Regions from separate parts of the Pseudoalteromonas thalassia genome, predicted to be linked through region 1. Evidence: predicted binding sites of a transcription regulator. Region 1 holds the regulator's gene; the other holds the start of a gene.
The links. The regulator FliA, encoded in region 1, starts transcription of late flagellar genes. The targets are predictions, from matches to a motif close to CTAAAGNTNNNNNNNNNNNNGCCGATA.
Positions count from the first base shown of each region.

Region 2: the regulator FliA is predicted to act here: its motif matches at 3,894-3,920, upstream of pomA (flagellar motor protein PomA).

Region 1 is NZ_JBMMUE010000001.1:204,089-212,061, forward strand. It holds gene flhA (flagellar biosynthesis protein FlhA) at 1-1,144, shown strand, start outside; gene flhF (flagellar biosynthesis GTPase FlhF) at 1,165-2,646, shown strand; gene AAEU31_RS01010 (MinD/ParA family ATP-binding protein) at 2,639-3,499, shown strand; gene AAEU31_RS01015 (RNA polymerase sigma factor FliA) at 3,526-4,236, shown strand; gene cheY (chemotaxis response regulator CheY) at 4,277-4,660, shown strand; gene AAEU31_RS01025 (protein phosphatase CheZ) at 4,678-5,445, shown strand; gene AAEU31_RS01030 (chemotaxis protein CheA) at 5,461-7,737, shown strand; gene AAEU31_RS01035 (protein-glutamate methylesterase/protein-glutamine glutaminase) at 7,801-7,973, shown strand, end outside.
Region 2 is NZ_JBMMUE010000007.1:186,525-194,497, forward strand. It holds gene AAEU31_RS10705 (ligand-binding sensor domain-containing diguanylate cyclase) at 1-565, shown strand, start outside; gene dxs (1-deoxy-D-xylulose-5-phosphate synthase) at 625-2,487, opposite strand; gene ispA ((2E,6E)-farnesyl diphosphate synthase) at 2,577-3,464, opposite strand; gene xseB (exodeoxyribonuclease VII small subunit) at 3,469-3,711, opposite strand; gene pomA (flagellar motor protein PomA) at 3,983-4,750, shown strand; gene AAEU31_RS10730 (flagellar motor protein MotB) at 4,754-5,677, shown strand; gene AAEU31_RS10735 (hypothetical protein) at 5,807-6,283, shown strand; gene AAEU31_RS10740 (DNA topoisomerase III) at 6,350-7,973, shown strand, end outside.

The sequences.
Region 1 (7,973 bases):
TTACACGCAACAACAAAAACTTAAAGCTGCAGCTGAGAAAGCAGAGCAAGAAGCTAATGGCGGTGCAACGGGTACAGGTGTTGCTAACAAACAAGAACAAAAAGAACTTGGCTGGGATGATGTACAGCAAGTTGATGTGATTGGTTTAGAAGTAGGTTATCGCTTAATTCCACTTGTTGACCAATCTCAAGGTGGTGAACTGTTAAATCGTATCAAAGGTGTGCGTAAAAAGCTGTCTCAGGAACTTGGCTTCTTGGTACCTCCTGTGCACATTCGCGATAACTTAGAACTTGACCCTAACGCTTACAGAATCACGATGATGGGTGTTTCAAGCGGCGAGGGCGAGCTTAAGCATGGCGATGAGCTCGCGATCAATCCTGGTCAAGTATTTGGCCCAATCAAAGGCTTGGCTACTAAAGACCCTGCATTTGGTTTAGATGCGGTATGGATCAAACCAGATCAAAAAGATGAAGCGCAATCATTAGGCTACACCGTAGTCGACTCAGCAACTGTTGTTGCGACTCATATTAGTCAGTTACTTACTAATAGTGCAGCGTTACTACTTGGCCATGAAGAAGTGCAAAACTTATTAGATATGTTAGCGAAGAGTCATCCTCGTTTGGTTGAAGGACTGGTTCCTGAAGTATTACCACTCACAACAATCGTAAAAGTGCTACAAAATTTACTAAACGAAGGGGTGGCAATTCGCGATATGCGCTCAATTGTACAGACCCTTGTTGAATATGGCCCACGTAGCCAAGACCCTGATGTACTAACGGCTGCAGTGCGAATTTCACTGCGCAGACTAATCGTTCAAGACGCCGTTGGTATGTCTTCAGAAATCCCTGTCATAACCTTGGCGCCTGAGTTGGAACAGATGTTGCATCAGTCACTTCAGAATGCAGGTGACGAAGGTGCCGGAATTGAGCCAGGCCTTGCAGAGCGACTTCAACAATCATTGAACGAAGCGCATCAAAACCAAGAAATGGCCGGTGAACCTTCGATACTGTTAACGTCAGGAATGTTACGTACTGTGTTATCTCGCTTCGTTAAGTACACCATCCCAGGTTTAAGGGTGATGTCTTACCAAGAGGTACCAGACGAAAGACAGATTAAGATTGTCAGCTCAGTAGGCCAACAATAGGATAGTAAAGGGGTTGAACCATGAAAATTAAACGTTTTTTTGCCAAAGATATGCGCACAGCACTCAAGGAAGTGAAAGACGAGTTAGGTGTTGATGCGGTAATTATGTCAAACAAAAAGCTAGCCAACGGCGTTGAAATCGTTGCAGCTGTTGATTATGACAAAGCAGCCCCGAAAGCAGAAGCAAACCCAGCGCCAGTGCAATCAGCACCTGCGCCACAGCATAACTTTATCAAACCAGAGCCAATGCGTGCCAAGCCTGAGCCGCAAGCAAAAGTTGCCGATAGCTTACAAGCGTTACTAGAGCGTCAAGCCCCACGCCCTCGTTCGCCAGAGCTGGCGTCAATGTTCAGTCAGTCTGGTATTGATACGAGTGAACACTATCAACCTAAAGAGCAAAGTTATGACCAACCTCGTCCTGAATATGCTCCAAAACCACGCTATCAAGAGCAAGCTGCTCCACGTATGCAAACACAAGCGCACAGTTTAGGTTTTGATGATGACTTAGACTCAGGGTTTGATGATCTAGATACACCTACAGAGCGCAAACAAGCAGCGCCGGCAAACCAATCTGAAATTGCGACAATGCGCGAAGAAATGAATGCCATTCGTCAATTACTTGAACATCAAGTATCAGGCTTAATGCAACAAGATATGGCGCGTCGCGATCCGACTCGTGCGTGTATGATTGACCGTTTAGCTGGTATGGGTATTGAGCGTGACGTTGCAGAGCAAATGGCCTGTTTTATTCCTGACGATGTATCACGTCAACAAGCTTGGCAAGCACTTCTGCAAATGGTTGAAAACCAAATGCATACAACGAATAACGAAATCCTGCGTCAAGGTGGTGTATTCGCTTTAGTTGGCCCTACGGGTGTTGGTAAAACAACCACTGTTGCAAAACTCGCAGCACTTGGTGCACAAAAATATGGTGCCGATAAAGTGGCGCTTATTACGACTGATACTTACCGTATTGGTGCCTACGAGCAACTTGCAACTTATGGCCGTATTATTGGTTGTGGTGTGAAGCAAGTAAAAGATGCCAATGAATTGGCTGAAGTGCTATACCATTTACGAAATAAGCGTCTAGTATTAATAGACACTGCAGGTATGAGCCAACGTGATTTACGCTTAACTGAGCAACTTAATACCTTAATGCGTAATCAGCGAGTTGATATTCGTAGTTATTTAGTGTTGAGTGCTACAGCACAAATTAATGTGCTACAAGAAACCGTAAGACACTTTAAAAAGGTTCAGCTAAGTGGCTGTATCTTCACTAAATTGGATGAATCGTTGAGTTTAGGTGAGATTATTAGCATAGCGATTCAAAATCGTCTGCCAATAGGGTATCTTACTAATGGTCAGCGTGTTCCAGAAGATATTCGCGTAGCGAATGCTGAAAAACTAGTGAAAAAAGCTGAACAATTGTATTTAAAACGAGCAAAAGCACAACATTCACGACGTCAAGCAGTAGCGTCGAACACAGTAGGGATGTATGATTAACACAGTATTAGATCAAGCAAGCGGCCTGCGCAAAATGAATCAAAATAATAATAGTGGCGTTAAAGTTATCGCTGTTACTGGCGGCAAAGGTGGTGTGGGCAAAACGAATGTATCACTCAACACTGCAATTGCATTAGGTCAGCAAGGAAACCGCGTATTAGTATTGGATGCCGATTTAGGATTGGCAAACTGCGACGTGATGCTTGGTTTACGTGTTGAACGTAATTTATCTCATGTTTTATCTGGCGAATGTGAGCTTGATGAAATTCTTGTAGAAGGCCCTGCTGGTATTAAAATTGTGCCAGCAACGTCTGGCTCGCAAAGCATGGTTGAGTTAACTCCTTCTGAGCATGCAGGCCTTATTCGCGCTTTTAGCGAATTAAACACCGAGTTTGATATTTTAATTGTCGATACCGCCGCAGGTATTTCGGACATGGTATTAAGCTTTTCACGTGCAGCACAAGATGTCGTTGTGGTTGTATGTGATGAACCTACCTCAATTACAGATGCCTACGCGCTTATTAAAGTGTTAAGCCGAGAGCATGGTGTATATAAATTTAAAATTGTTGCCAACATGGTGCGTAGCATGCGTGAAGGGCAAGAATTATTTGCTAAACTTTCAAAAGTAACGGATCGTTTTTTAGATGTTTCTATGGAATTAGTCGCAACGATTCCCTATGACGAAAATATGCGTAAATCTACGCGACGTCAAAAGGTTATCGTTGAGTTATTTCCAAACTCACCAGCAGCGGTGGCGTTTAAAACATTAGCAACGAAAGCAGTTAAGTGGCCGATCCCTAACCAACCGTCTGGTCACTTAGAATTTTTTATTGAGAAACTAGTAAACGGCTAACTATGACAACATCGGTGAATAAAGCGATGGGATATCAATCAGCACAGAATTTAAATGCGATTGTTGAAAAGCACGCCTCTTTAGTCAAAAAAGTGGCGTGTCATTTGATTGCTCGTTTACCTGCTAGTGTTCAGCTCGATGATTTAATTCAGTCAGGCATGATCGGCCTTATTGAGGCGTCAAAAAACTTCGACGCTAGTAAAGGTGCAAGTTTTGAAACCTTTGCAGGTATCAGAATTCGCGGTGCAATGCTTGATGAAATCCGTCGAGGCGATTGGGCACCACGCTCTGTGCATCGAAATGCACGTCTAGTCGCAGAAACAATTGCTGAATTAGAAAGTACCCTAAACCGCGAGCCCAAAGACACAGAAGTTGCTGAAAAACTTGATATTACACTAGATGAGTACCATCATATTCTACATGACGTTAATTCTAGTAAAGTATTAGGTATCGAGGATTTAGGTGTTGATGAAGACGTAATAACACCAATGGGTCATGATTTAGCACTAGACAAACCGTTTAATAACGTTAAAAATGAGCGGTTTAACCAGTCTCTATTAACGGCTATCCAATCGTTACCAGAAAGAGATGCCCTTGTTTTGTCTTTGTATTACAACGATGAAATGAACTTGAAAGAAATAGGACACATACTCGATGTTAGCGAGTCGCGTGTGAGTCAAATACATGGTCAGGCGATGATTAAGCTCAAAGCAAAAATCAATGACTGGATTAATTAGTAGTAAGTAAATATAGGTTCAAACCTCACCGGAGGATGTTTTGGATAAAAACATGAAGATTCTTGTTGTTGACGATTTTTCTACAATGAGACGTATCATTAAAAATCTATTAAGGGATTTAGGTTTTACCAATGTGCAGGAAGCTGATGATGGTTCAACAGCATTACCAATGCTACAAAATCAAGAATTTGATTTTGTTGTAACAGATTGGAATATGCCTGGCATGCAAGGTATTGACTTGTTACGTGCTATACGTGCCGATGATAGCCTTAAACACATTCCTGTTTTAATGGTAACAGCTGAAGCGAAAAAAGAACAAATTGTTGCTGCTGCTCAAGCAGGTGTTAATGGCTACATTGTTAAACCATTTACTGCTGCGACACTTAAAACCAAATTGGAAAAAGTGTTTGAACGTTTAGGTTAATCTAAGGGGAGAGGCTTATGTCAGCACCTGCTGCGCCTCATATAAGTTTAGAGCAAGCTCGTCAACTTGTTGAGTATCTTGAAAAAGGTGAACAAGAGAAGGCAGATAAGCTAATTCTTGAAGCCGCATCAAAAGAACAATCAGAGTTGTTTGCCGAAGTCGGTAAATTGACGCGTCAATTGCATGAAGCGTTAAAGAACTTTGATCTTGATACTCGTCTCGCCGATTTAACTACCGATGCGATACCCGACGCTAAACAGCGATTAAACTATGTCATGGAAATGACAGAAAATGCAGCAAATAAAACCATGGATGCTGTTGAGGCAAGTTTACCTATTGCACAACAACTTGCTGATGAAATTGCAACAATCAAGCCCACGTGGGATCGATTGATGAACAGAGAAATTGAGCTTGGTGAGTTTAAAACCTTATGCCATAGCTTAGATAAGTTCATGAACAACTCTCATACTAAAACTGATGAATTACAAGGCTTGATGACCAATGTGCTTATGGCACAAGACTACCAAGATTTAACTGGTCAGGTAATTCGCCGTGTTATTGAACTAGTACGAGAAGTTGAAGACAGTTTAATTAATCTCTTAACTGTATTCGGCAGTCAAGAAGATGGTCAGCAAAAACAAGAAAAACAGGCCACAGAACAAGCACCTGCAACAAGCGATACGCTAGCAGGTCCTGAAGGGCCAATTATTGATGCAGAGTCACGTGATGATGTTGTCTCAGGACAAGATGAAGTTGATGACCTATTATCAAGTTTGGGCTTCTAAGAGGAGAGTAACTGCATGAGCTTTGAAGTCGATGAAGATATTTTACAGGATTTCCTTGTTGAAGCAGGGGAAATTCTAGAGCTTTTGTCAGAACAATTGGTTCAGCTTGAGAACAACCCAGAAGACAAAGACTTACTTAACGCAATTTTTAGAGGTTTCCACACTGTAAAAGGTGGGGCAGGTTTCTTGAGTATGACAGAGCTTGTTGACGCTTGTCATGGTGCAGAAAATGTCTTCGATTTACTTCGCCAAGGTGTGCGTAGTGTAACACCTGAATTAATGGATGTTATTCTTCAAGCTCTTGATACCATCAACGAAATGTTCTCAACTATTCAAAATCGTGAGCAACCAGAGCCAGCCGATCCTGCTCTACTTGATGTACTTCACAAGTTAAGTCAGCCACCAACAGCAGAAGAGCTTGCAGGAGAAGACACAAGTGTTATTGAAGACACAACCCCTGCACCTGAAGAGCCAGTAGTAGAAGAACCTGTTGTTGATACTGCTGATGTAACAGCCGACATAAACACTGATAATATTGATGAAAGCGACCCGTTTGCTTTTGATATGCTATTTGATGGTGGTGGTTTAGCCCAAGAGAGTGCTTCACAGAATATTGATGAAATCACTGAAGACGAATTTGAAAGTTTACTTGATGAGTTACATGGTAAAGGTCAAGGACCTGCAGCTGCAACTCTCGATTCAAGCAGCAATGATAGTGATGACATTACCGACGATGAGTTTGATAGCTTATTAGACGAACTTCATGGTGTGGGCAGTTTTGGTGAAGTTAAACAACCCGATACCCCTCAACCTGAAGCTCCAAAACCTGCTGCTCCTAGCACCACCAGTGTAAGTAGTGATGGTGATGACGAGATCAGTGATGATGAATTTGAAGCATTACTTGACGAATTACATGGCAAAGGGAGTGCACCAAAGTCACTTGAAAGCACCCCAACAGCCGCACCGAACGTAGAGCCAGAGAAACCAACGCAAGCAGAGAAACCTGTTGCTAAAGCTGCGCCACAACAAGCTGCACCGAGTAAACCAGCAGCACCAAGTAAAGCGACTCCTGCACCAGCTAAAGCGCCTGAGTCTGCTGCTGCACCGAAAAAAGCGCCGCCACCTCAGGCCGAAACCACTGTACGTGTTGATACAAAACGCCTAGATGAAATTATGAACATGGTGGGCGAGCTTGTATTAGTGCGCAATCGATTAGTGAGCCTTGCTAATAACACAAACAGTGAGTCAATGGGCAAAGCTATTTCAAACCTTGATGTGGTTACAGCAGACTTGCAAGGTGCGGTAATGAAAACCCGCATGCAACCAATTAAAAAGGTATTTGGTCGCTTCCCTCGCGTAGTACGAGACTTAGCACGTAGCTTGAAAAAAGATATTAATCTGCAGTTGGTTGGTGAAGAAACAGATTTAGATAAAAACCTTGTAGAAGCGTTAGCAGATCCATTGGTGCACTTAGTGCGTAACTCTGTTGACCATGGTATTGAAATGCCAGAAGTGCGTGAAGCTGCGGGTAAACCTCGCACAGGTACTGTCACTTTATCGGCATCTCAAGAAGGTGACCATATCTTACTGACCATTCGTGATGATGGTGCAGGTATGGATGCTGAAAAGCTGAAGAAAATAGCGATTAGCAAAGGGGTTATTGACCATGATCAAGCAAGTCGTTTATCTGACACCGAGGCTTATAATCTAATTTTTGCACCGGGTTTCTCAACGAAAGAAGAGATCTCTGACATTTCAGGCCGTGGTGTCGGCATGGATGTAGTAAAAACGAAGATCACCCAGCTTAATGGCTCGGTTAATATCCAGTCAGAATTGGGAGTAGGTACTGCGCTTGAAATCAAGGTGCCATTAACACTGGCTATCTTACCGACCCTTATGGTTGTGGTAGGTGAGCAAACTTTCGCATTACCACTTGCAGGTGTTAGCGAAATTTTCCATCTTGATTTAACTAAAACTAACGTTGTTGATGGTCAGCTAACAATTATTGTGCGTAAAAAAGCGATTCCGCTTTTCTATTTACAACACTGGTTAGTGAAAGGAGCCAACCGCCAAGAGCGAAAAGCAGAAGGTCACGTGGTGATTGTGCAAATTGGTACCAAGCAAGTAGGGTTTGTTGTTGACTCATTGATTGGTCAAGAAGAGGTCGTAATTAAACCTCTTGATGCATTACTTCAAGGTACACCTGGTATGGCTGGTGCAACAATCACATCAGATGGTGGCATTGCGTTAATTTTAGATGTACCGAGTATGCTCAAGCACTACGTTGGCTAATAAGAAATAGTAATTTGCAGCCAATAGGCTGCATTAAATACGATAAATAACAAGAGAGTGCCAATGGCAGTCAAAGTATTAGTTGTTGATGATTCAAGCTTTTTTCGCCGTAGAGTGAGCGAAATATTAGAGCAAGACAGCAATATTCAGGTAATAGGGTTTGCAGTAAATGGGCGCGAAGCGGTTGATAAGGCCCGAGAACTAAAGCCTGATGTAATTACCATGGATGTGGAAAT
Region 2 (7,973 bases), on a different contig from region 1:
TTTCCAACGTAATTCGCAATCATTGCAAGCACAGGGTAAGTCGTTGGTGCTACTGATAATTAACCTTGATAACTTTAGCCGCATCAATGATTCCTATGGACCACTTGCAGGCGATAGTTGTTTACAGCAAATGGCGACATTGTTGAATAGCCGGACACAAGGCTCAGACTATGTCGCACGCTGGAGTGGCGATGAGTTTTTACTCTTATTACGTGATTTTAAACGTACAGCCATAGACAATTATGTTGCTGACTTGTGTGAAGCAATTGCAGCAAACCCATTTAGGCTACCAAATGGGGAATCGACCACCATCACTGCGTCTATTGGCTGGTCTTTCTATCCATTACCTTTATTGGGTGGTCAAGTGATTGGCTGGGAAACGTCTGTTAATTTAGCTGATATCGCGCTACACCAAGTGAAAAAGCGCGGTGGTGATGGCGTTGCAAATATTACCTTTGATGAACAATTAGATGCTTTTGAGTTTGAGCAAAATAATAATGTTGATAAACAACTGGGTGTTCTTCAAGAAACAGGTCTTGCTGATATTAAGGTTTGGATGCGCTAATATAAACGATGACAAAAAAGGAGCCTTAAGGCTCCTTTTTAGTTTTATTAGTGTACGGCTTAGGCCATAAACTCTTTGATGCTAGTTAAGATACCGTTTGCATCTAAGCCCATTTCTGCGTGCATTTCGTCTTGCGTACCATGCTTAATGAATTCATCTGGAATACCTAAGTTCAAGATAGTCACATTTGCTTTAATTGCAGCTAAGTACTCATTCACAGCAGAACCCGCACCGCCAGCAATGGCGTTGTCTTCTAGGGTAACAATTACATCGTGGCTACTCAGCAACTCGCTAATAGTCTCTGTATCAAGAGGCTTAATGAAGCGCATATCAATCACTGTTGCATTAAGCTCTTCAGCAGCTGACTTGGCGTTTTCTAGTAGCGTACCAAATGACAAGATTGCCACTTTACTGCCTTGTTTGATACTTCGCGCCTTACCAATTTCAATCGCACTCATTGTTGATTCAACATCACAATTGCCTGCACTACCACGTGGGTATCGTACGGCAACAGGCTGATTGCATTGGTAACCTGTATACAGCATCTGGCGGCACTCATTAGTGTCGCTTGGCGCCATGATAATCATATTAGGAATACAGCGCATAAAGCTTAAATCGTAAGCACCTTGGTGAGTTTCACCATCAGCACCAACAATCCCTGCACGGTCAATAGCAAATAAAACCGGTAGGTTTTGTAATGCCACATCGTGAATAAGTTGGTCGTACGCACGTTGTAAAAAGCTTGAATAAATAGCAACAACAGGCTTTAGTCCTTCACAGGCAAAACCAGCTGCAAGCGTTACAGCATGTTGCTCAGCAATTGCTACATCAAAGTATTGCGCTGGGTACTCTTTAGAAAAACGAACCATGCCTGAGCCTTCACGCATAGCAGGAGTAATCGCCATTAGCTTGTCATCTTGTGCTGCCATATCACAAAGCCAGTCACCGAACACATTTGAGAATGTGGCAGCGCCAGGTTTTGATTTTGGTAATTTAGACATGCTCGGATCAAATTTTGGTACGCCATGGTAACCAATTGGATCCGCTTCAGCAGGTTTATAACCTTTACCTTTTTGCGTTTTAATATGCAGTAGCTGCGGGCCTTTAAGGTTACGCATATTACGTAAGGTATCGACCAACATATTGACATCGTGACCGTCGATTGGGCCGATGTAATTTAGGCCTAATTCTTCAAAGAATGTGCCCGGAATGACCATACCTTTTAGGTGTTCTTCCATGCGGCTGGCAAGTTCTTTCACTGGCGGTAAACCCGAAAGAAGTTTTTTACTGCCTTCGCGAATATTGGTGTAGAAGCTACCAGACAAAATACGTGCAAAGTGGTTGTTTAGGGCACCTACGTTTTCTGAAATCGACATTTCATTATCGTTTAAGATAATTAACACATTAGGGTTTACATCGCCCATGTGGTTCATCGCTTCAAATGCCATACCAGCAGTAATTGCGCCATCGCCAATAACAGCAACCGTTTTACGATCTTTACCTTCTTTTTCAGCGGCAATAGCCATGCCGAGCGCTGCAGAAATAGAAGTACTTGAATGACCAACACTGAAGGTGTCGTAAGGGCTTTCTTCACGGAATGGGAAAGGGTGTAAACCGTCTTTTTGACGGATAGTATGCATTTGGTCACGGCGACCCGTTAAGATTTTGTGCGGGTATGCTTGATGACCCACATCCCATACTAAACGATCTTCAGGGGTGTTATAGACATAATGAAGGGCCACTGTTAACTCAACAGTACCTAAACCTGATGCTAAATGACCACTACTTTGCGAAACTGAATTAAGCAGGTATTCGCGTAACTCTTTACTAAACGCAGGTAACTTATCTTGCGCAATATCACGCAGTTGTACTGGTTCGTCAACCAAACTTAATAATGGATACTTGCTACTATCAAGTGTCATGATTTTATATACATCCTTCGCTAACCAGAGTGCATTATAGCCCATTGCTGCTCTGATTTTTTAGTTATTTTGTCTTTCTTTTTTAGACGTTAATAATTACGCTCAACAATATAGCTAGCAAGGCTTGCCAGCTCGCGGGTGTCGTAATCAATAGCCTCAAGTGCTTTATGAGCCCGAGCCAATAAGTCTTGTGCTTTTTGCTTAGCGCCTGCCATACCTAATAATGCAGGGTAGGTCGCTTTATTGGCCGCAATATCTGAACCTTGCGGTTTGCCTAACGTTTCGGTGTCTGCCTCTACATCGAGAATATCGTCCTGTACCTGAAAAGCCAGACCAATTGCTTGACCAAACAAATTAAGCTGCTTTAACGTTTGCTCATCACATTGCGGCGCGGCCAAAGCCCCCAAGGTAATTGCACAGTTGAGTAATGCGCCAGTTTTAAGTTGATGAATACGTTCTAGTTCTTCGACTGTAATTGCTTTATCAGTGGCTTCAATATCAAGTGCCTGACCACCTACCATACCCTCTATACCTGAGGCTTTGCTTAACGAGGCGATCATTCTTACCTGTTGTGTCGCAGGTACTGCAAACTGATGGTTAGCAATTAAATCAAATGCTAATGTTTGAAGAGCATCACCGGCGAGAATAGCTTGCGCTTCACCATAAACAATATGACAAGTAGGGCGGCCACGCCTTAAGTCATCATCATCCATAGCTGGTAGGTCATCATGAACTAATGAGTAGCTATGAATACACTCAATAGCAGCGGCAAGAATATCAAGGTCAGCTTTGTCAGCTCCCATCATGCGGCCCGTCGCATAAACGAGGTAAGGACGTAAGCGCTTACCACCATTTAAAACGCCGTAATGAGTGGCTTCTTTAATGGTTTTTTCAGTGTTTAGTGGCAGTTCGAAATAGCGGTTTAAATGTGCTTCAACGTCTTCTCGAGCGCGTTGTAATTGTTCTTTTAATTGCACTTAATTAGTCCAAGTTTGAGTCAAAGTTGCTAAGAGGAGCTTGGCTATCGTTACCCATTAATATGGCCACTTTTTGTTCGGCTTGTTGTAATTTTCCAGATGAGGCATTCGCAAGCGCTATACCACGCTCAAACTGTTTTAGCGATTGTTCTAAAGACAGTTCACCTTGCTCCATTTGTGCAACAATCTGAGATAATTCATCCAGTGCTTCTTCAAAACTCAAGTTTTCTGGTTTCTTTGTTGCCATAGTGGCCTCGATAGCTAATAGAAAGTGAGGCCAATTTTAGGGGGAATGCTAAACTAGGTCAAAGAATGATGTGTTTTTTTGCGCATAAAAGGAAATCAATATGCTATTTTTACGGTTTTAGAAGTAGCGGCAACTTGTAGCTTAAAAATCTTACATTAAAATAAAATTAATTCATTTAATGATTTAAGTAATTCAATTGCTTGCCGATAAGCAGTTAATAATAAAAATTTGATGCCGTTGGTGTCGTGTAATTGTTCCTCTGGAGGGGTATGTGGATTTAGCAACCATAATAGGTATTCTTGGTGCCATAGGCTTAATTGCTATGTCGATGGTATTAAGTAGTGACGGCCAAGTTGCAATGTTTTATAACACGCCTTCGGTGGTCATTGTATTTGGTGGTTCGATTTTTATCGTGTTATCGAACTTCACTATGGGGCAGTTTTTGGGCATTGGTAAGGTCGCTGCAAAAGCCTTTATGTTCAAAATTGAATCGCCAGAAGAATTAATTGAAAAAGCAGTAGAATTAGCTGACTCAGCACGTAAAGGTGGTTTCTTAGCATTAGAAGAAGCCGAAATCCCTAATGGCTTTATGCGCAAAGGGGTTGATATGTTAGTGGATGGTCATGATGCTGATGTAGTTCGTGCCACACTGCAAAAAGATATTTCCCTCACCGCTACTCGCCATGAACTTGGTGCAGGTTTATTTAAGTCGCTTGCTGATATCGCTCCTGCGATGGGGATGATAGGCACGCTAATTGGCTTGGTTGCAATGTTATCTAACATGGATGACCCAAAAGCAATTGGTCCTGCAATGGCTGTAGCTCTTTTAACAACACTTTATGGTGCTTTTTTGGCAAACGTTGTTGCAATTCCAATTCAGGTAAAACTAGAGCTGCGTAAAGATGAAGAAGCCCTCAACCAACGTTTAATTCTTGATGCGGTACTGGGTATTCAAGATGGTCAAAACCCGAAAGTCATCGAAGGCATCTTGAAAAACTATTTAGCTGAATCAAAACGCAAAGTCGATACCGAGGAGTAGGGCATGTCAGATCAAGAGTGCAAATGTCCACCTCCGGGGTTACCTGCCTGGATGGGAACCTTCGCAGATTTAATGTCGCTATTAATGTGCTTCTTTGTACTCTTGCTTGCTTTCTCGGAAATGGATGTTCTTAAGTTTAAGCAGATAGCAGGTTCAATGAAGTTTGCTTTTGGTGTACAAAATAAAATTGAAGTAAAAGATATTCCAAAAGGGACCTCGGTCATTGCAATGGAGTTCACTCCGGGCAAACCTGAACCTACTCCTATCGAGACAATTCAACAACAAACCGTAGAGATGACACAACAAATGCTCGAGTTTCAGGCTGGTGATGAAAGCTCTGCAGGTGGTCGTCAAGAACAGCGTGGTAATAAGCGTGGCGGGGAATCACAAAGCACAGCTCAGCAACAAGCAATGGAGCAGTCAATTTCTGCAGCCGATCAAGAGCAAACGAATGAGCTTGTGAAGAAAATTGCCCAACAGCTTGAGCAGCAAATTATGGATGGCGCGATTGAACTTGAGTCACTAGGTCAGCAAATTATTATTCGCATTCGTGAGAATGGTTCATTCCCATCAGGCAGTGCTTTCTTACAGCCTAGGTTTAAACCTATCATTCGTGATATTGCTACGCTGTTAAAAGATGTGCCGGGTGAAATAACCGTGTCAGGGCATACAGATGATTTCCAAGTATCGAATGAGCTTTATACAAACAATTGGGATTTGTCGTCAAAACGTGCGGTGGCAGTTGCTAGCGAAATGGAAAAGGCCCCCGGTTTTGATAAATCTCGTATGATGGTTGTAGGTCACGCAGAAACAAGGCCACTAGTACCGAATGTAACCGATGAAGATCGTAGGCGTAACCGACGAGTCGAGATCTCTATTATGCAAGGTAAGGCGCATGAATCTGAGCCTATTGATGTGAGGCAATAAATCAATTAAAGTGAAACTTCATTAACGGATGTAATGGAGTATACAAATGAAAAAAGTTGATAAATATAGCTATATGCCAGGCAATGGTGATGGCGGTGATGACGATAAAACTGATTAAGGCGCTACATTTTGCCTGACTGGTTTGTAGAAATTAGAGTTATCTTAAGCAATAGCTGGGTGTTCATTTTGAGCCCAGCTATTATTATTTTTTATCTTCGTAAAGATTGGCCTGCTTTTTATTTCTCTGTTATTACTGCTGCTTTTTTCCTTTATGGAACTCTTATTTATTCTGCTTTAAAAGAATTTGATGACATTTATATCTGGCGCTATGTAGTCTGGGCTTTTAATGATATTGCTTGGATGGCAATCATTGCTTATTTAGGTATTAAAGACAAAGTCTACTTATGGCAAAGTGTGTTGGGACAACTTGTTGTTATTATGGCGCCAATTTTACAACTGTTCCGTTTGGTCGACCGCCATCTTTGGGATTTATCATACAGTACCTACATGTATAAGACTCTGCTACCGCTAATCAATATTGGTACTGTGGTCGTTTGTTACCTACCACTTATCTATCTCTTTACTCGACGAAGTCAGCAAGCTTAAGCGATTCCTAAGTTAAAAATCCTGTGCTAGACTACTGTTTATAAAAACAGTATTTAGTGTTGCTTTATGAAACTTTACATTGCCGAAAAACCCTCCCTAGCACGGGCCATTGCAGATGCGCTGCCAAAACCACAGAAAAAACAGGATGGTTATATAGAGCTTGCTAATGGTGATTGTGTTTCTTGGTGTGTAGGGCATTTGCTTGAACAAGCAGAGCCCGATGATTACGATGCAAGTTTTAAAAAGTGGCGATTTGAGCACTTACCTATCGTGCCAGAACAATGGCAATTAAAACCTAAAGCAAAAACCCGTAAACAACTAACTGTATTAAAAAAGCTGATCAAGCAGGCAAGTATCATAGTTCATGCAGGTGACCCTGACCGTGAAGGCCAGCTATTGGTTGATGAAGTAATTGATCAGGTCAAACTAAGCCAAGCTAAAAAACAGCAAATTCAACGACTCTTGATCAGCGATTTAAACTTAAGTGCAGTTAAAAAAGCACTTAATAATTTAAAATCGAATCGTGATTTTATTCCCTTGAGTGTATCTGCTTTAGCTCGCTCGCGTGCTGATTGGCTATTTGGTATGAATTTAACGCGAGCTTATACACTAGCTGGGCAAAAAGCTGGATTTGGTAATGTGTTATCTGTTGGGCGGGTACAAACACCTATTTTAGGTTTAGTTGTAAATCGTGATAATGAAATAGCGAACTTTGTAGCAAAACCTTTTTATGAAGTATTAGCTCATCTTGAAACTGAGCAGCAGCAAACTTTTTCTGTTAAATGGCAGCCAAGTAAAGCATGCGAACCTTATCAAGATGAAGAAGGGCGGGTATTACATAGAGGACTTGCTGAAAATGTTGTGTCACGAATAACTAATCAGCCAGCTAAAGTAGTTGAGCTTGAGCAGAAGCAAAAAAAGCAACAAGCGCCGCTACCTTATAACTTATCAGCTTTACAAATCGATGCGGCAAAAGCGTTTTCAATGCCTGCGCAAAAGGTGCTCGATACCTGTCAAAGTTTATATGAACGTCATAAGTTAATTACTTATCCTCGATCAGATAATCGCTATTTACCAAAAGAGCATCATAAAGATGCAGCTAAAATTATTGCTGCTATTGCTAATAATGAAGGGCAAGCAAGTGAAGCTTGTAAGCAAGCTGATACGAGCAAGCGTAGTAAATGTTTTAATGACAGCAAAGTTGCAGCTCACCACGCGATAGTACCTACCGAAAAACAACTTCGCTCAGCAACATTAAATAGTGATGAACAAAAAGTCTATCGGTTGATCTGTCGTCATTATTTAATCCAGTTTTATCCAGACTATGTATTTAACGAAACCAAAGTAACGGTTGAAATTGCAGGTGGGCTTTTTAAAGCAGCTGCTAAACAAGATGTTAGCCTAGGCTTTAAAACATTGATGGGCAAAACAGAGTTAAAAGATGAGCAAACCTTACCTGCTCTTGAAAAAGGTCAGTTGCTGCATTGCAATCAAGGCGAAGTGATAGACAAAATGACGACACCGCCAGCGCATTTTACTGATGCTACCTTATTAAGTGCTATGACAGGCATCAGCCGGTATGTGAAAGATCCTGAAATTAAAAAGATCCTTAAAGAAACCGATGGCTTAGGCACTGAGGCTACACGGGCAGGTATTCTTGAGCTTTTATTTAAGCGCCGCTTTTTAGAGC